4 linked regions of the Labrenzia sp. PHM005 genome follow. The protein of the gene in region 1 interacts with the protein of each later gene in a pairwise test. Links are inferred from orthologs where the notes say so. Each region holds a gene or a part of one and is shown on either strand. Other genes may lie near its edges.

Region 1 (5,640 bases):
TGATGCCGCAGATGATCCGCGGCCTTTCCAAAAAAGTTGCCGCCGAACGCGCCGATGAGCTGCTTTCTTATATGCGCCTTGCCGACCGCGGCAGCCACCGGCCATCAGAACTCTCCGGCGGCGAGCAGCAGCGTGTTGCGGTCGCCCGGGCCGTTGCCAATGCCCCGCGCATCCTGCTGCTTGATGAGCCGACCGGGAACCTGGATCCGAAGACGGCCAATTACGTCTTTGATGCTCTGTCGGCTCTGGTGCGGGCTTCTGGTGTGGCCACCATATTTGCCACGCACAATTTGGAGCTTGCCGGCCGTATGGACCGGGCGATCACCTTGTCCGCCGGACTGGTCCAGCCGCTCAGATAACCGGTTTTTCATCTCGAGTCGGGGTCCCTTGTGGACGCCTTGGTCGGTAGGAACAAAGCAAAAACGCAAAGATTTCTGCGGGTCTTATACAATTCAGATCAAGGAGAACAAAAAGGGCTTGCAAAAAGAACATAAATGGAACATGTTTAGCGTATCGAAAGAAAGTTTGGAGAGTGTGATGTTCTATTTCGCGCGTGACTGTGCTGCTCTTGCATCCCTGGTTTCTTTTGGCGTGACCCTGGCGGTCTGGGGCGATGTGATCCTGTCCGCGGGCTGATCGGTGCCTGATTTTTGTCCTGTCCGGCGGGCCGCTGGTCTGACGGACAGTGTTCCAAAGCCGCATATTTTAGTGTGGCAGATCAATTCACAGCTGGAAAAGCAGAGGTCTGAGCAGGCGTGCTCTGGTCAAGGCGTTTGCGGCTGATTAAAGAACAGCGGTGACAACCGCGCTGGCGGCTGGACGGAACGCGATGCAAGCGTTTCACTAAGAGCGAAGATTCGCCTAGGCCTTTGAAGGTGCCGCCATGACTGATTCAAACAGCGCTCTAGACGCAGTTGTTCACCCATCCACGCAGGCGGGTAATGGGCCCGGTTATGTGCATCTGCGGGTTCATTCGGCACTGTCGCTTCTAGAAGGCGCGCTGCCGATCAAGAAGCTTTTGGATCTGGCCAAGGCCGACGACCAGCCGGCGCTGGCGATTGCCGACACCAACAATCTTTTTGGCGCCCAGGAGTTTTCGGCCAAGGCCTGGGGCGCAGGCATCCAGCCGCTAACCGCTTGTCAGCTGTCCGTCTTTTTCGACGACGGTCTGGACAGCGGCCGGCGCGGTGAACCGGCGCTCGCCGACCTTGTTCTGATTGCCATGACCGAAACGGGCTATGGCAACTTGATGGAGCTGACCTCGCGTGCGTTTCTGGATACGGAAACAGGCCTGCGCCCGCATGTCACCCTCAGCTATCTCTTGTCTAAGGCTGAAGATGTCATAGTCCTGACCGGCGGCAGTCTCGGGGCTGTCGGGGCGGCACTTCTGGCCGGGCGCAAGGAACTGGCCGAGAGCCGCCTAAAGACGCTGAAAGAGGGATTCCCCGGTCGTTGTTATGTTGAAATTCAGCGCCATGGCATGGACAGCGAAAAGAAAACCGAGGAGGCCTTCCTCGATCTTGCCTACGCCATGGATCTGCCGCTGGTTGCCACCAATGAGGCGTTTTTTCCCAAACGTGAAGACTATGAAGCCCATGATGCGCTGATCTGCATTTCCGAAGGCCGAGTCATCATTGAAAGTGATCGTCGTCGCCTGACCCCGGAGCACTATTTCAAGACAAGGGCGGAAATGTGCGCGCTCTTTTCCGATCTTCCCGAGGCGCTTGCCTCCACGGTCGAGATTGCCAAACGCTGTTCTTTCCGACCGATGCGGCGCGCACCGATTCTACCGCGGTTTGCCGGTGCGGATGCGGACCCAGAAGAAGCCGAACGCGCCGAATCGGAAGAACTGAAACGCCAGGCGCGCGAAGGCTTGCAGGCCCGTCTTGATGCTCATGGCCTGGCGCCGGGACTGGAAGAAAAGGATTATTGGGAACGGCTCGATTATGAGACCGGCATCATCGAGCGGATGAAGTTTCCGGGCTACTTCCTGATCGTTGCCGATTTCATCAAATGGGCCAAAAACCAAGACATTCCGGTTGGCCCGGGCCGTGGGTCGGGCGCGGGCTCGCTGGTGGCCTGGTCCTTGACGATCACCGATCTGGACCCGATGCGGTTTTCTCTGCTGTTCGAACGGTTCTTGAATCCCGAACGTGTCTCCATGCCGGACTTTGACATCGACTTCTGCCAGTCGCGGCGGGAGGAGGTGATCAGATACGTTCAGGAGAAGTACGGCCGTCAGCAGGTTGCCCAGATCATCACTTTCGGGTCCTTGCAGGCGCGCGCGGTTCTGCGGGATGTCGGCCGGGTGCTGCAAATGCCTTATGGACAGGTCGATCGGCTGTGCAAATTGGTGCCGGCGAACCCTGCCAATCCGGTGACGCTTGGCCAGGCGATCGAAGACGAACCGCGCCTCCGGGAAGCGGCCAAGGAAGAAGAGATCGTTGACAGGCTTTTGGGCATGGCGCAGAAGCTCGAAGGCCTTTACCGGCACGCCTCGACCCACGCAGCCGGTGTGGTGATTGGCGACCGGCCGCTGGAACAGTTGGTTCCGCTCTACCGCGATCCACGCTCCGATATGCCGGTTGCCCAGTTCAACATGAAAATGGTTGAAGATGCGGGCCTGGTGAAATTCGACTTTCTGGGCCTGAAAACCCTGACGGTGATCGACACGGCGGTCAAATTGATCGAACGGCGCGGCATCACCGTTGATGTCGCCGGTCTGCCGATTGACGATAAAAAATCCTACGATCTTCTAACCCGCGGCGAGACTTTCGGCGTGTTCCAGCTGGAAAGTCAGGGCATGCGCCGGGCCGTTGCCGGCATGAAACCGGACCGCTTTGAGGACATTATTGCGCTGGTGGCGCTCTACCGCCCGGGGCCGATGGAAAACATCCCGGTCTATAACGCGGTCAAACACGGCGAACAGGAGCCGGACTGCCTGCATCCGCTCCTGGAACCGATCCTGATGGAGACGAATGGCATCATCGTCTACCAGGAGCAGGTGATGCAGATCGCCCAGGTTTTGTCCGGGTATTCGCTCGGCGAAGCGGATCTTCTGCGCCGCGCCATGGGTAAGAAGATTGCCGCCGAAATGGAGGTTCAGCGGGCGCGCTTTGTCGACGGTGCCGTGGAGCGGGGCATCAACAAGACCCAGGCCGGCACGATCTTCGATCTGGTGGCGAAATTCGCCAACTACGGCTTCAACAAATCCCATGCGGCCGCCTATGCGCTGGTCTCCTATCATACGGCCTGGCTGAAGGCGAACCATCCGGTTGAATTCATGGCTGCGTCCATGACACTCGATATGGGCAACACGGAAAAACTTGGTGATTTCCGCCAGGAAGCCCGGCGCATGGGCATTGAGGTGGTGCCGCCATCCATCAACCGTTCGCAGGTCTATTTTGATGTGTCCGATGGCAAGATCCTTTATGCGATGGGGGCTGTGAAAGGTGTCGGCGAACAGGCCGTGGAACACATCGTAGAGGTCCGCGGCGACAAACCGTTCCAGAGCCTGGGCGATTTTGCCCGCCGCATCAGCCCCAAAGCGCTCAACAAACGGACGCTGGAAAACCTGGTTGCCGCGGGCGCCTTTGATGAGCTGGAACCAAGCCGGGCCCGGGTCTTTGAAGGGCTCGACCGGGTGATGGGCCTCGCGCAGCGCACGGAAGAAAACAAAACACTCGGCCAGGACGAACTGTTCGGCGGTTCTGACAGCGAGGAACCCTTGCAGCTGGATGAGGTCCATGGCTGGACGTCGGAAGAAAAACTCCAGCGGGAGCATTCGGCCATTGGTTTTTATCTCTCCGCCCACCCGATCGACGAATACGCCTCTGTCCTGGAAAAAATGCGGGCGCAGCCTTGGGCCCAGTTTTCTGAAGCGGTGAAAAAAGGCGCGTCCGCCGGACGGCTTGCAGGAACCGTCATATCCATGCAGGAGCGCAAGACAAAATCCGGTACGCGAATGGGCATTGCGCGGCTCTCCGATGCAACCGGCCAATATGAAGCCCTGCTTTTCCGCGAAAAGCTGGAACAATTCCGCGATGTGCTGCAATCCGGCCGGTCCGTTGTCGTGCTGGTTGCTGCCGACTTGCGCGACGACGAACCGTCCCTGATCATCGAACAGGTTGACCCGATCGACAAGGTTGCTGCGCGCTTACAAAAAAGCATGCGGGTCTTTGTTCGCGACGAGCGGCCGATCGCCAGTCTTGCCAAACAGCTGACCATGCGCGGAGAGGGCGATGTGACTGTGATTGTGCTTCTGGAAAACGGTGCCCGAGAAGTCGAAGTAAAACTTCCCGGCCGGTTCCGCCTCTCGCCAGAGATTGCGGGTGCGTTGAAAGCCGTTCCAGGTGTAACGGATGTTCAGGTTGCGTGATCCAGTGCAGCGCAATGCAAATTGTTTGACTAGCCAGCTAGCCACTCGGTAGTGGGCTGTCCGGGGCCGGATGCGGTTTGCGGCAGTTACAGTGCATTCAGTTAAGGGGGGTTTCTTTGCCAGCCAGGATTTCGGCTCTGCGTAGAAGCAGGTCCTGATAGCTGAGTCCGAGATATGTTCGGTAAATTGTATCGATCGTGCCGTCTTCTAACATCGATGCGAGTGCCTTGGAATATTTTGCTTGGGCTTCGCGTTGAGATTTGTGAAAAGTCAGGTCTAGGAAGGTGATCATGATCGGCGGATGTACAGGCTGAACATCAAATTTGTTCTTTTGCTGTAGCTGTCGATTGTTGACGAGGTCGCCGAAAAAAAAGTCAAACCGGTTGGCGGCCAGCATACGCAAGCCTTCTGTGTCATTGGCGACTGCAAATGAATTGATTTCCGGGTGATCGAGAAATTCCTGCGGATAGCCATAACCTTGGACGTAACCGACCGATTTGCCGGCAAGGGCATTGATGTTGTCAAATGTGTTTTTTGGGACGGTTCCGTTTGTCCAAAGGGATTGGACCCAAGGAACAGGCATCAAGGCGTTTTGGATGATGTTCGCGATTCCCGCGTCGCCATCGACGGCCGCTTCATAATTGCCCCTTTCGACCAGTTCCTTACAGCGCGCCCATGGCATCTCTTCAAATGTCATGTCCAGCTGAGCGCGGTTGAGGGCCTCCTTGTAGATCGAAAATGACAATCCCTGGAGCCTGCCGGTACTGTCTCTGAAGGTATAGGGCTCCCATAGAACAAAACAGCTCTTCAGGGGCTGGGCCGTGGCGGGATCCGGCATGGCAAGAGTCAACACTGGCAAGAAATGGATAAGAAGCTTTTTTGCAGCAGATCTTATTGCCATCCATTGATCCCGAAAACTTTGTTTGTCCAAAAATATAGTCGATGCGCTTTGTTCAAACAAGAAATGGCGGATTCTCAGCGTTAGGCAGAGGAGTTCGTCACGTTGGCCTGGAAGCGCCTCATAAGTGACACGAAGGTATCTTTCATTTGCTGTACCCATGTAACCGTTGTCCAGCCACAATTGGAACGCAACCAATTATCTTGGATGTTGCAAGCTTGCGGCATGTGCCTCCTCCCATTTACTCACAACGGGTATGGCGGAGGCCTTGCGGCTGATCTGCAATGCAGCTGGACAAGGATCCTCTTGTAGATACCCAATCCTGCAGCCTTGTATTTGTGAGGAATTAGCCGGCCGGCCAGAT
Region 2 (4,350 bases), 2.7 Mb from region 1 along the record:
CAGCGCCCGCCGGCCGGGAGATCTGGTTATTGGAGCGGATCAGATCCTTGCTTTTGAAGGCGAGCGCCGGACCAAACCGGACGACATGGAAGAAGCCCGCCGCCAGCTTTTGGCGTTTTCGGGCAAAACCCATGAGCTTCTGTCAGCTGTTGTGATTTCTAAGGACGGCGAAGCCATCTGGCGGCATGTGTCCACTGCGCGCCTGACCATGCGAACGCTCACCCCTCAATTTGTTGGGCACTACCTGGCCGCCGCCGGTGATGTTGTGCTGTCGAGTGTCGGTGCCTACCAACTGGAAAGCCTTGGCCTGCAACTCTTTGAAAAGATTGACGGGGACTATTTCACCATCCTCGGTTTGCCAATGCTTCCGCTCTTGGGACAGCTGCGCGAGCTCGGAGAGATCGAGGCATGAGCAGTCAAAAAAGAAAAGCAGCCATCACCGGATTTCCGGTCGATCAATCCCGCTCACCACTGGTTCATGGCTATTGGCTGAAGAAACACGGCCTTGACGGCGCGTATGGCCGGGTCGCCGTGCCGCCGGAGGAAGCGAAAACCTTTTTCAATGACTTTAAAACATCCGGCCTGGTTGGGGCCAATGTGACGGTCCCGCACAAAGAAGTGGCATTCGCGGCGTGTGATCATCTGGACGAAGCAGCAAAGGCGATGGGCGCGGCTAATACACTCTGGCTCGATGAAACCGGAGCTTTATGCGGCGCCAATACTGATGGTCTGGGGTTTTTGGGAAACCTCGATCAACTTGCCCCTGGATGGGATTCTGAAAGCAGAACGGCAGTGGTTTTGGGAGCTGGCGGTGCCGCCCGTGCGATCATCTGGGCGTTGTTATCCCGTGGAATCACAGCCGTGCATATCGTCAACCGGACCTTTGAAAAGGCCAAGGTTCTTGAAGATCAATTTGGTTCAAAAACGAAAGCACATCCTTGGGATAAACTGGGGACACTTCTGGAAGACGCGGATCTTCTTGTAAACACGACAGCTCTCGGAATGGCGGGCAAAGCGCCTTTGGAGATCAATCTCGATCCGCTGCCGAAATCAGCTCTTGTGACAGATATCGTCTATGTGCCTCTCGAAACCGATTTATTGAAACAGGCAGCCAGCCGCGGCAACCCGACAGTTGATGGCCTTGGCATGTTGCTCCATCAGGCTGTGCCTGGGTTTGAATGCTGGTTTGGCGTCCGGCCTGAAGTTGACGATGGCTTAAGGGCCTTGGTGCTGGAAGACTTGGGAGTTAAGGTGTGATCATACTTGGCCTCACCGGCTCAATCGGCATGGGCAAATCGACAACGGCCAAAATGTTCTCCGAATGCGGAGTGCCTGTCCACGATTCTGATGCCACCGTGCATGCACTTTATTCCGGCCGCGCTGCACCGCTGATTGAAGCCGCCTTCCCGGGCACGGTCGTTGATGGTGTCGTCGATCGATCTCTGCTCTCGCCGCATGTGCTGGGAAAACCGGACGCAATGAAACGGCTTGAAAAAATCGTTCACCCGCTGGTTCGCGAAGAAGAAATCAAATTCCTGGATAAGGCGCGTGCCAAAGGCCACGCTGTTGTTGTTCTAGACATTCCTTTGTTGTTCGAAACGAACGGTGACGAACGCGTAGCCAGATCTGTCGTCGTGACCGCGGATCCGGACGTTCAAAGAGAGCGGGTGCTGGCCCGGCCCGGCATGACCGAAGAACGTTTCAATGCGATCTTGGCCAAGCAAATGCCGGATGCAGAAAAACGCCGCAGGGCGGATTTTCTAATCGACACCGGATTGGGAATGGAGTCCGCCCGCCGGTCCGTCGAAACCATTTTGAAAGCTGTCACTGACATCGGCTGATAAGTTGGTGTTTTGACCGGAAATCGCTGAAGACCGGGGAAAACCCTTAGCTGATCTTGCGGAACTGCCATGGGCTTGCGCAGATGGGATGAGAGGCACATAGGCGGCAAAATGCGTGAAATATCTTTCGATACGGAAACCACGGGTCTGAATCCGCGGACCGGTGACCGGCTGGTTGAGATCGGCGGTGTGGAACTGATCAATCACGTTCCGACCGGAAACGTCTATCATGTCTATATTAACCCCCAGCGGGATATGCCGGAAGAAGCCTTCCGGGTCCACGGTCTTTCAGCAGAGTTCTTGTCCGACAAACCGCTGTTTGAGCAAGTTGCCGATGAATTTCTGGAATTCGTCGGCGATGGGACGCTGGTGATCCACAATGCAGCCTTCGATATGGGCTTCATAAACTTTGAGCTGGAACGCTGCGGCCGGCGGAGTATTCCAAATACCCAGGTGATCGACACTCTGGAAATAGCCCGCCGCAAACACCCCACTGGCCCTAACTCCCTTGACGCGCTCTGCTCGCGGTATGGAATCGACAACTCCAAGCGCGTCAAACACGGCGCATTGCTCGACGCGGAAATTCTCGCCGAAGTCTATTTGGAGATGATCGGCGGCAAACAGCGGGCCTTGATCCTCGATCCGGATGAAGAAGACGTCTTGTCAGCAAGTGCTGAAGGCGCCAGTGAACCCGGAGAACTCGGGTCCTTCAACGCCCGGCCACGTCCGGCGCCGTTGGCAGCTCTTTTGAAGGGTGATGAATTTGCTGCCCATCAAGCCTTCATCGAAGGCATGGGCGACAGCGCGCTTTGGAAGAAATACGGCGGTTGAGTATTGCTGCCTTGTTGTCGTCCTGGCCGACCAAAGGGAGATCCAAGATCTACTCCCATACCCGTTTGCATAAAGAATTTGTAATACCTTTCAAAGCTCTGCAAACGAGTGGGTACCGGTTCGCGCTTCGCTTGACCGGCATAATTTCAGAGTAAATGACGCAAGTCTCAAACAAAAAACCCCGGCGCTGGGCCGGGGTCGGAACTTGCAGTCACTGAATTGCCGGAGCCTCACAGCATCGACGGCAAGACGCGGTCCGGCGGGCGGTGGCCGTCCATGAAGGTCTTGATGTTGATGATGACTTTTTCGCCCATCTCGATCCGGCCTTCAATTGTGGCTGAACCCATGTGCGGCAGCAGGACAACATTATCGAGTTTCACGAGCTTTGGATTGACCGCCGGCTCGTGCTCGAACACGTCAAGACCTGCACCTGCCAGCTCACCGGCTTCCAGCATACGGATCAAGGCGTTTTCATCGATGACTTCGCCGCGGGCAGTGTTGACCACATAGGCGTCCTGCTTGAGCAGCTTTAGGCGCCGTGCGGACAAAAGATGGAACGTGCCTGGCGTGTGCGGGCAGTGCACAGACACCACATCCATGCGGGCCAGCATCTGATCGAGACTTTCCCAATAAGTAGCTTCGAGTTCTTCTTCGATCTCTGCAGGAACACGGCGGCGGTTGTGATAGTGGATCGACATGCCGAAGGCTTTGGCGCGCCGGGCGACCGCCTGACCGATCCGTCCCATGCCGATGATGCCAAGGCGTTTGCCCCAGATCCGGTGACCCAGCATCCATGTTGGGGACCAGCCAGCCCAGTCGCCGCTTTCCAGCGCGTGGATCCCAGCAGACAGGCGCCGCGGCACGGCCAGCATCAGCGCCATGGTCATGTCGGCGGTGTCTTCGGTCAAAACACCTGGGGTGTTGGTGACATTGATGCCCCGGTTGTTGGCCGTCACCACATCGATGTTGTCGACACCATTACCGAAGTTGGCGATCAGCTTGAGATTTTCACCAGCCTGCGACAGGACCGAGGAATCGATCCGGTCTGTCACCGTCGGGACCAGCACATCCGCTGTTCTGACGGCTTCGACCAGCTCGGCCTGACTAAAGGGCCTGTCATTTTCATTGAGGCGCGTTTCAAAAAGTTCGCGCATCCGGGTTTCGACCACATCCGGAAGTTTCCGGGTCACAACGACGACAGGCTTCTTTTTCGCCATACTTAACTGCCTTTCGGGCTACGTTGAGGAATCCTTAACCCCAACGGATTCACCTTGACGCTGCGCGAGGCGCAAGCGGATGACACCACTCCCTTTTCCATAACAGATGATCCGTCAGAAACAAGGGAGATGGCGTAATCCTCAGCCAAACAGATGAGCTGAATTCGCCGAGCTGGTTTTCGCGTTCACTTTTCTGTAGAGGTGTGCCTTAAACAGATGCCCGATAACAATTGGACTTACCGATAATATGGCCCGTTCAATCCCGACCGCGTACTCATTGCTTTTCCTGGGGCTGGTAGTTTTTGGTGCGACAATTTTTCAGTCGCAAGCCTTCGCGCAGGGCACGACGACAGGTGCCTCCGGGCTTCCGGTTCCCCGGTTCGTCAGTCTGAAATCGGATCGGGTCAATGTCCGGCTCGGCCCATCGCGCGAACATGACATTGCCTGGACGTTCGTTCAGT
Region 3 (4,520 bases), 3.2 Mb from region 1 along the record:
TCGACCGTGCCGCAGGTCGAACAGATGCCGATGTCGCGCACGGCAATGCCCATGGCCTCTGACAGCGGCACCAGAAGCTGGTCTTTTTTCTTGATCAGATGCAGCGCAGCGCGGCGGGCGGAGCGTGGACCCAAACCCGGCAGCTTGGCCAGCAACTGGATCAACCGTTCAATTTCCGGTCCCGCAACCTGCTTCTGCGCCATGTTTTCTCACTGTGCACTTGTATGTTCGATGAAAGCTCTGGGGGATAGTGTGCATCGACGCTATCAGTCATATCCAACTCTGACGTCATCCCCGCCTTGAGCGGGGATCCAATCATTTGCAGAGAGACTGATAGGAAACTCTACCTCTGCAACAAGTGGGAACGCGAGTGGATCCCGGCTCAGGGCCGGGATGACATCGAGACTAAGACGCCCGTTGGTCTATCCTAACCTCGAACCAGAAAACTTAAAATGGCAGTTTCATGCCAGCCGGAAGGCCGAGGCCGCCCATCATTTCCTGGGTTTTTTCCTGGATCGCCTGATCGATTTTCACCCGGCCATCGGTGTGCGCGGCAATGATCAGGTCTTCAAGGATCTCGCCTTCGCCCTCTTTCATCAACGACGGATCAATGGTGAGACTTTTCAGCTCGCCCTTGCCATTGAGGCGGACGCTAACCAGACCGGCGCCAGAAGAACCTTCTGCCTCAATGTCTTCAATCTGGCCCTGCAGAGAGCCCATCTGCTCCTGCATTTCCTTGGCCTGCTTCATCATCTTGAGGAAGTCCATTGGATCTCTCCTTAAAAGTCTGCTGCGCCACCTGCGGCGCTTCTTATCTGGGACCTGCGTTTAGAAGAACAATAGCGGAATTGCCACCCCAAAACACCAATCTGGAGCGGCGCTGGCTTGAAGCCCTTTGAATTCGGGCCATAGGCTCATTGTTTTTTAAAACACAGGTAGAAAATCCGGCCCGCGAAATACAATCCAATGAAGAAAAAAGCGCAAACCAGGGAGACGACAGTCACCAGTTTCACATATTCATCCATATCCGCCTTTGAGACGAACAACATGGACAGCAGGCAAACGGCCCCAGCCACGAAAAACATAATGATGTTGTTTTTTATTTTTTTATCGCTCACGGCGTCCGGCCTTTGGTTGCGGCGGTGTTAGTCGTCATCGTCATCCGTGCCCAGCGCTTCGTTGAGCAAGGGATCGTTGACCAGCGGATCGGCCATCGCAACTTCGTCCTCTTCGGAGGCCTGTACCTTGACATCGATCACTTTGGCGCCCGGAAACTGTGCCAGCAATGCGGCCACCGTCGGGTGGGATTTGGCGTCTGACAAAAGCTGCTGCTGGTTGGCTTCCTGCTCTTCATAAATCGTCGGACGCCCTTGCGTGCGCGAGACGACAACGAACCAACGCTGTCCGGTCCATTCCGTCAGCTTGCGTCCGAATTCCCCGGCAATATCGGCCGGTGCATCCTCGGTCGGTTGAATCTCGATCTTGCCGGGCTCGAACTTCACCAGCCGCATTTGCCGCTGGATGGCAACCTTCATCGGAATGTCGCGCTTTTCAGACGCCAGTGCGACACAGTCATGCAGGTTTTTCAGATTGTAGGCAGATTGCTGCGGTGCCTGTTCGGCCTGTGGTGCCGATTGTTGTTGAGGTGCTGTCTGCGGAGCGCCACCCTGGATCGCCGACAACTGCGGCCGGGCAGTAGCTTGCATCACTGGCCCTCCCCGAGGGCTGCCGTGCGGCATGGAGGGAGCACCAACGGCCATCGCCTGGCCGCCGCCTCCGGCAGGACCTGCGGGCGCTCCTGTAGATCCACCTGCTGGCGCACCACCAGAAACCGGCATTTGTCCGTTTTGGATCTGCGCCATCAACTCGCCCGGATCCGGCAGATCGGCAGCATAGGCCAGTCGCACCAGAACCATATCAGCCGCAGACAATGGCTTGGAAGCGGCTTGCACTTCTTGAACACCTTTCAGAAGGATCTGCCAAGCGCGGGATAGCAGCCGCACGGAAATCTTTTCCGCAAACTCCTGGCCGCGCGCGCGCTCCGCTTCTGTCACCGAGGCCTCGTCGGCGGATTTCGGGGCCACCTTCATCCGGGTCACAAGGTGGGTGAAGTCGGCAAGATCCGTCAACACGATCGCAGGATCGGCACCGATATCATACTGAGCTTGGAGTTCGCCCAGCGCGTCTTCGATCCGCCCGGCCATGATATGGCCGAAGAGGTCTATCACCCGGGCGCGGTCGGCAAGACCGAGCATTTGGCGCAGATCATTTGCGTCAATCGCGCCGCTGCCATGAGCCATCGCCTGATCGAGCAAGGACAGAGAGTCGCGAGCCGAACCCTCGCCCGCCCGTGCGATCAGCATCAGGGCTTCATCGGAGATTTGAATGCCTTCGGCGTCAGAAATCCGGCGCAGCAAGCCGATCAGTTTAGACTGCTCGATGCGGCGCAGATCAAAGCGCTGGCAACGCGACAGTACGGTGATCGGGACTTTGCGGATTTCGGTGGTCGCGAAGATGAACTTCACATGCTCAGGCGGCTCTTCGAGCGTCTTCAACAGCCCGTTGAAGGCTGCGTTGGAGAGCATGTGGACCTCATCGATGATGTAAACCTTATACCGCGCCGTTGCCGGGCGGTAGCGGGCCGCATCGATGATCTCGCGGATATCGTTGATGCCGGTGTGCGAGGCCGCATCCATCTCGATAACATCGACATGGCGGCCTTCCATGATGGCCTTACAGTGCGAGCCTTCCTGGGTCAGCTTGACCGTCGGTTTATCCGCCTCGCCGGGCACTTCATAGTTCAGGCCGCGCGCCAGGATCCGGGCTGTTGTGGTCTTGCCGACCCCGCGCACCCCGGTCAGCATCCAGGCCTGTGCGATCCGTCCGGTATCAAACGCGTTCTCCAGCGTTTGCACCATCGGCTCCTGGCCAACCAGATCCTCGAAGGTCTTCGGGCGGTATTTGCGGGCCAGCACCCTGTAGGCACCGCCTTCGGCCGCGCCTGGTGCCGTTCCAGTGCCACCCGTCAATTCCAGGCCGGTCTCATTATCGTCTTGCGGAAAGCCAGTCTCATCCATGAGCCGCACCATAACGATTTTTTCCAAAAGGTGGACAGGCTTTTATCTGTTTTCTGTGAAAGGCGGGCGGCAATTCCGCTTCATGCCCATTTCTAACGTCAGCAATTGACAAATAGGTACCTTGGTACCAATATAACATTATGAGCAAACAGATTGAACGCATTCAAACCGGTGTCCGCATGGAAAAGCGGATTGTGAAAGTCCTTAAAGGCCTTGCCGAACATCTGGACATCTCCCTCGGCGATCTGCTCGAGGGGATGGCCCTTCACTGCTTTGAAAACAAAGCGCCATTTTCCGATAACACGTTGGAAAAAATCAAAATTTTGAAACAAGTCTACGATTTGGAACTGACCGCAAGTGACAGTCACAGATTGCTGGAAAAGGAAGCTGACTGATGCATCGAAGTCCGAGAGAGCTGACAGCCTCTTTTGAGGCCGGAACTTTAGAGCCTGCGGAGTTCAGCCATACCGATCATGTCACGGTCGCCCATGAGTTGCTGCTGAAATACGATTTCCTGACTGCCGCAAAATGTTACGTGGAGAGTCTCAAGGCCCTGACAGAAAAAGCAGGCGTTCCTCAAAAGATGAACACAACAATCACACTGGCGTTCTTGAGCATCATCGCCGAGCGCATGCGAGCCAAGGACTATCAAGACATCACGGCTTTTTTGAACGACAACGAGGATCTATTGTCCGGAGACCTTCTGGCGCGCTGGTACACGGCTGATCGGCTTAAGAGCAACGACGCGCGCACCAGTTTCTTAATGCCTGATCAGAACTCGACCACTGCGATCAATTAGCGCATAAACTCGACGTAGGAAAGGGTGGGAGGCTGGCACGGCGACCCGTGCCGAGGCTCGTTAGGGCTGCTTCCTTCCGGACCTGACCCGGTTGGCGAGTGGCTCGTCCACCACCAACCTCCCGAGCGCCTTATATCAGAACACACCGGGTGTTTGGCAAGAGGTAAAAGCCGGTTTTTCTTCACCGGTGAAACTTCGGCACAAAAACACCGGCATCTTTGCCAATGCAGCCGAACCGTTTAAGGACGCAAAGTCGCCAGTTTCAGCCCAAATCCCATGAAAACCGCGCCGGTGATACCTTTGAGCCACCGTTGGAACGTCGGCTTTTGTGCAGCTTCCGACACCCGGGACAACAGCAGGATCATGGCGCCAAACCACAGAGCGTTGATGGCCGAATGAATGACCACGAGCAGCGTTGCCCCGGCAAGCGCGCCCTCTGCAGCCGGAATGAACTGCGGAAACGCCGCCAGATAAAACATGGAGACTTTCGGATTGAGCGCATTGGTTAGAAAGCCTTCGCCAAAGGCCTTAACTAAGGTTCTTTTGCGCCGGGCCGGGGCCACTTTTGTTGCCAGGACATTTTTGGAGAATGCGGATCTCAGCGCCTTTAGCCCAATCCAGAACAGATACGCCGCCCCAAGCAT
Region 4 (4,542 bases), 1.7 Mb from region 1 along the record:
GATGCAGAGACTTCTTCCTCAACACAATTGATGCCTGGCTGGCTGACATTAGATTTGACCACACCGACATGGCCGGCCGGAATGATTGTGGCGTTTGTGTTCTCATCAAGCCGAAGATCGAATAAATACCGGTTCAGGCGGTATTGTCCCGGTTTCAGGACTGTTTCCTGAGGACCGCGCAGACCGCCTTTGGTCAGAAAACTTTCGGCCTTGAGCATGTCGCCAACTTCGGCATCGGAAATGGCCGGTGCCATGAACATGCCTGAGGGCATGGCGTTGCCGTCAAGGGCGGTCAGTTGGCCATAATAGCCTTCCGGAATGGTGACCACGTCCCATTCTTCGAAGTCGTAGAGTACCCGCACCAAGGGAATAAAATGAAATCCAGGCCCGAGGATCTGAGCTTGCGGCCCCTTTTCGCCTTCCAGTGCAAGAATCCTCCCTTCAGGTAGTTCCTTGAACGCGTAAATCCGCTTCAGGTGGCCAACACGGTCAGCGTCAACAAAAACAAAGGAAGACGACGCCAGCATGAAGGTGCCGATCAAGATCAGCACAATGCCCATGACTTTACTGCCTAAAATCCGGGATAGGCGTGAGCCACCTGATGCGGAGCTGCCACGGCGCAACAAGGCGCTGGCACCAATCAGGATAATCAAAAGGCCTATGACGACGCCAAGCATGATCCCTTAACTCCCCCGAAGCGCTTAACCAATGCAGTACCAAAATTCAAAAATGAACCGCGCCCAAAGGCACTCTAAGCAGGGATGTTAAACTAAAGTCTGAGAAAAACCAGAGCTTTGCGCCGTTTTGAAACGAGCGCAGTGCATTGCTGTGCAATTTATCTCCGTGCGCTCTGGATAATCACCATTTTTCTTAGCCGCTAACTGCCAAAGTGAGAAATGTTTTAAGCGCGGCAAAATGGATTCTGGAAAAAATGCGAGTACTTACGTAAGGTTAATTAACCTTGGATTGTAACTGGTGGCCTCTTTGCGTGAGGCGAGCCGGATCGAGCCATGGGTTTGTTATTCGAAATGACCCAAAAGAGTTTGATGTGATGGTTCTGAAGTTTGCTGCCCTAGCTCTTATGTATCTGGTTTGTTTCGGAGGAACGGCGGCTGCGAAAATGCAACTGCGATTTACAGCAGTCGACGGGATGCGCCACAACACACAGGCTCTTGAATTGTTGCAGAGAGCCTACAGCGTGCTCGGTATTAGTTTTTCAGTCGTTTACCTGACACCTCACCGGTCGATCCAGGAGGTTGAAAACGGCGCTGCAGATGGTGAATTGTTGCGCATTAAGCAGATCGGGGACCATTTTACTGAAATCATCCGCGTGAATGTTCCTGTCATTTCCCTTCCGATCTACGCGTACACCAATGATGAGGAGATGACCAACCTGACACTGGGTGAGATGAAGGACGTCCGGGTTGGTTATGTCGCTGGCGCCAAGTTTGCAGAAGAAATGACTGCGGATCTGCCGAATGTGACGACCGTTGAGACGCCCGAAGTCTTGTTTAATATGTTGCAAAGGCAACGTTTGGATATTGCAATAGCCGCCGAAAATCCCGGCGACCGCCTGCTAAAGGCCGCTGTTCACGGACCTATCTATAAGGGCGATAACCATTTGCGCTCGATCGATTTCTACCACTACCTGAATCGGCGGCACACCGCTTTGGTGCCGCGATTGGAACGAGCCTTGGCCGAAATTATTTATGGTGGTGCAAACGCTGAAGTCTATTTGGAAAGGTAACCCTTTCGAACAATAGTCGCCATAGACCAAGTGATTTGACTTACGATCGCGTACCGCAACAACGACGGCGCAAAAACACCTCGACGGTGATTGGATCCCGAAGTAAAACCAACAAAAATGGGAGATAGCATGAAGCCGACAAATCCGGTTTTCACCGGCATCCAGACGACTGTTTTTGAAACCATGTCGCGCTTGGCAATGGCGAATAACGCCATCAATCTGGGGCAGGGGTTTCCGGATGTCGATGGCCCGGAGGACATCCGGGAAATTGCGGCACAAGCGCTAATTGACGGACCCAACCAGTATCCGCCGATGCTCGGTCTTCCCGAGTTGCGTCAAGCGGTGGCCGAGGCCAATGAACGGTTTTATGGTCTTAAAATCGATCCTCAGTCCGAAGTTCTGGTGACCTCGGGTGCAACGGAAGCGTTGTCGGACTGTATCATGTCTCTTGTCTCTCCGGGCGACGAAGTTGTCCTGATCGAGCCCCTTTATGATTGCTATTTGCCTCTGGTGGAACGCGCTGGCGGTGTTCCCGTGCGGGTTCGGGTAACCCCGCCGCATTGGCACCTCGACGATGACGCGCTGGCAGCTGCATTTTCGAATAAGACCAAAGCCGTTCTCATCAACAATCCGATGAATCCGACGGCAAAGGTGTTTTCCGACGCTGAACTTGGGCGCATCGCGGATCTTTGCCGGCAGTATGACGCCTATGCCATTTGTGACGAGGTCTATGAGCATCTGGTTTTTGACGGCCGCAAACACCGACCACTAATGACCTTCGACGGCATGCGCGAACGGACGGTCCGTATCGGGTCTGCCGGCAAGACGTTTTCGCTGACAGGCTGGAAAGTTGGATATATCACCGGCCCGGCCGCGCTTTTGGACCCGATTGCAAAGGCGCATCAGTGGACCACGTTCACAACGCCGCCCAACCTGCAAAAGGCGGTCGCCTACGGCATTGCCAAGGATGACAGCTACTATGACGGGCTTGCGGGGGATTTGAGCCGCAAACGGGACCGGATGGCCAAAGGTCTTGAGGCGCTTGGCTTTGACGTTCTTCCTTGCGCGGCGACCTATTTCCTCACCTGTGGATTTTCCGGGCTTGGGCTTGGTGTGAGTGATGTTGAGGCCTGCGAAACCTTGGTCAAGCACGCCGGTGTGGCCGCGGTTCCCGTCTCTGCATTCTATGGGTCTGATGCGCCGACTGGTTTCATCCGCTTCTGCTTCTGCAAACAGGATACGGTGATTGATGAAGCGCTCGAGCGTCTGGACCGCTTTTTAACTGCGGCCCGGGCCGAATCCGCTTAAGTTTCAATTCAGTTCCAAATGAACGAGATGAGAGCTTCATGCCCAATCCTGCTTTGGTGGATGTGACCCGTGGCCAGCTGACCGAAAGCCTGCACCGCGGTACCGTCGCAATTGTCGATGCTTCCGGCAAATTGGTCTGCAGCATCGGCGATGTAGACGCCCGGGTATTTCCGCGTTCCGCGATCAAGGGATTGCAGGCAATTCCAATGGTGGAGTCGGGAGCTGCGGACGCGCTCGATTTGACCGATGCCGAGTTGTCGCTTGCCTGTTCATCGCACAACGGGGAAGAGGTGCATGCCAATTCGGCGCGGGTGATGCTGATGAAGGCGGGGCTCACAGAGAATGACCTGGAATGCGGTCCGCAATGGCCGAAGCGGATGGAAGATGCCGCCAAGCTTATTCTGGACAACGAAACGCCCTGTGGGCTTCACAACAATTGTTCAGGCAAACACGCTGGTTTTCTAGGGCTTGCCAGAGTGATGGGTGTCGAAACAAAGGGTTACATAGAGCCGAGCCACCCGGTACAGCTTGAAGTCAGGAGGGTCATCGAACAATTGACCGGTGACATCGTGTCGGAAGATGTTTGCGGAACAGATGGCTGTTCGATTCCAACTTATGCATCTCCCCTTGTCGGCTTTGCCCGCGCATTCGCTGCCTTTGGAACCGGAGAGGGGTTGGAACCCTTGCGCCAGGACGCGGCTCAGCGGATTTTCGATGCCTGTGTTAACGAGCCTTACATGGTTGCCGGAGCCGACCGGTTTTGTACCAAAGTCATGGAGGGCTTCCGCGGCCGGGTTTTCGTCAAAACGGGCGCCGAAGGTGTCTTCTGTGCCTCTGTGCCTGAGCTCGGGTTTGGCGTTGCCCTGAAATGCGATGACGGTGCGACGCGGGCCGCAGAAGTCATGATGGCGACTGTGCTGGAAGCGATGCTGGACTTTGATGAGGAGGAAGCAAAGCTGCTGGATACTTTGGTCAATCCACCGGTCCTCACCCGCAGGGGCACAGAGGCAGGCCATATCCGCCCGCGCGCTGAGTTTTTGAATTCTCTGAAAACAACCCTTCTCACAAGCTAGGCTTGTCCTCAGTTATGAGATCGTGCCTTTAAGCCTCTTGGTCATCAGAACCTTGTTGCCTTTGCGCTCGGTTTCCGACCAGCCCAGATGCGTATAAAGGGCAACATTTTCCGGCATGCCGACATGGGTTGCGAGCCGAAATTCGCTTGCTCCATCTCGGCGGGCAAGTTCTTCGGCGGTGTGGATCAGCAGGCGCGCGATCCCGCGCCCATGATACTCAGGGTCAACCGCGATATTGACCAGATGTGCATGGTTGCCCTGAAGCGCGAGTATCACACAGCCGGCGAGGGAGGTGTTGTTCTCAGCAACAAACACGACCTTCTCAGAAATCTCCTTTTCTACCCCTGCGGAAACATCTGGAAGATCGTTCAAGCGCTCTTTTACCGGTGAATAGGCGCGGTCAATGCACTGTTT

What was found.
Region 2: the proteins of dnaE (region 1) and dnaQ interact in binary tests that used the Escherichia coli proteins (3 or more experiments, as listed by UniProt). The link is inferred for Labrenzia sp. PHM005 from one-to-one orthologs.
Region 3: the proteins of dnaE (region 1) and FJ695_RS01945 interact in binary tests that used the Escherichia coli proteins (3 or more experiments, as listed by UniProt). The link is inferred for Labrenzia sp. PHM005 from one-to-one orthologs.
Region 4: the proteins of dnaE (region 1) and FJ695_RS23890 interact in binary tests that used the Escherichia coli proteins (3 or more experiments, as listed by UniProt). The link is inferred for Labrenzia sp. PHM005 from one-to-one orthologs.

The regions. Positions count from the first base shown.
Region 1 is NZ_CP041191.1:3,599,423-3,605,062, forward strand. What follows is about bases 494-4,578. They hold dnaE (DNA polymerase III subunit alpha), read left to right. Parts: upstream 494-883; coding sequence 884-4,378; downstream 4,379-4,578. Other genes in these bases: FJ695_RS16320 (ABC transporter substrate-binding protein), read right to left, coding at 4,476-4,578. In the rest of the region: FJ695_RS16310 (ABC transporter ATP-binding protein), read left to right, coding at 1-359; more of FJ695_RS16320, read right to left, coding at 4,579-5,216; FJ695_RS16325 (VOC family protein), read right to left, coding at 5,623-5,640. UniProt on the Escherichia coli protein: DNA polymerase III is a complex, multichain enzyme responsible for most of the replicative synthesis in bacteria. This DNA polymerase also exhibits 3' to 5' exonuclease activity. The alpha chain is the DNA polymerase catalytic subunit.
Region 2 is NZ_CP041191.1:947,931-952,280, reverse strand. Bases 1,018-3,812 are described here. They hold dnaQ (DNA polymerase III subunit epsilon), read left to right. Parts: upstream 1,018-1,952; coding sequence 1,953-2,672; downstream 2,673-3,812. Other genes in these bases: FJ695_RS04075 (D-glycerate dehydrogenase), read right to left, coding at 2,903-3,812; coaE (dephospho-CoA kinase), read left to right, coding at 1,254-1,841; FJ695_RS04090 (shikimate dehydrogenase), read left to right, coding at 1,018-1,257. Outside these bases: FJ695_RS04095 (Maf-like protein), read left to right, coding at 1-412; more of FJ695_RS04090, read left to right, coding at 409-1,017; more of FJ695_RS04075, read right to left, coding at 3,813-3,889; FJ695_RS04070 (SH3 domain-containing protein), read left to right, coding at 4,137-4,350. UniProt on the Escherichia coli protein: DNA polymerase III is a complex, multichain enzyme responsible for most of the replicative synthesis in bacteria. The epsilon subunit contain the editing function and is a proofreading 3'-5' exonuclease.
Region 3 is NZ_CP041191.1:386,389-390,908, forward strand. Bases 612-3,576 are described here. They hold FJ695_RS01945 (DNA polymerase III subunit gamma/tau), read right to left. Parts: upstream 3,078-3,576; coding sequence 1,146-3,077; downstream 612-1,145. Other genes in these bases: FJ695_RS01940 (YbaB/EbfC family nucleoid-associated protein), read right to left, coding at 612-768; FJ695_RS01950 (hypothetical protein), read left to right, coding at 3,218-3,472; FJ695_RS01955 (hypothetical protein), read left to right, coding at 3,472-3,576. In the rest of the region: recombination mediator RecR, read right to left, coding at 1-203; more of FJ695_RS01940, read right to left, coding at 448-611; more of FJ695_RS01955, read left to right, coding at 3,577-3,876; FJ695_RS01965 (LysE family translocator), read right to left, coding at 4,116-4,520. UniProt on the Escherichia coli protein: Part of the beta sliding clamp loading complex, which hydrolyzes ATP to load the beta clamp onto primed DNA to form the DNA replication pre-initiation complex.
Region 4 is NZ_CP041191.1:5,267,695-5,272,236, reverse strand. Bases 979-3,965 are described here. They hold FJ695_RS23890 (aminotransferase), read left to right. Parts: upstream 979-1,876; coding sequence 1,877-3,055; downstream 3,056-3,965. Other genes in these bases: FJ695_RS23885 (asparaginase), read left to right, coding at 3,094-3,965; FJ695_RS23895 (transporter substrate-binding domain-containing protein), read left to right, coding at 1,121-1,747. Also shown: FJ695_RS23900 (SPFH domain-containing protein), read right to left, coding at 1-677; more of FJ695_RS23885, read left to right, coding at 3,966-4,128; FJ695_RS23880 (GNAT family N-acetyltransferase), read right to left, coding at 4,141-4,542. UniProt on the Escherichia coli protein: Shows aminotransferase activity with methionine and histidine as substrates, and to a lesser extent also with phenylalanine.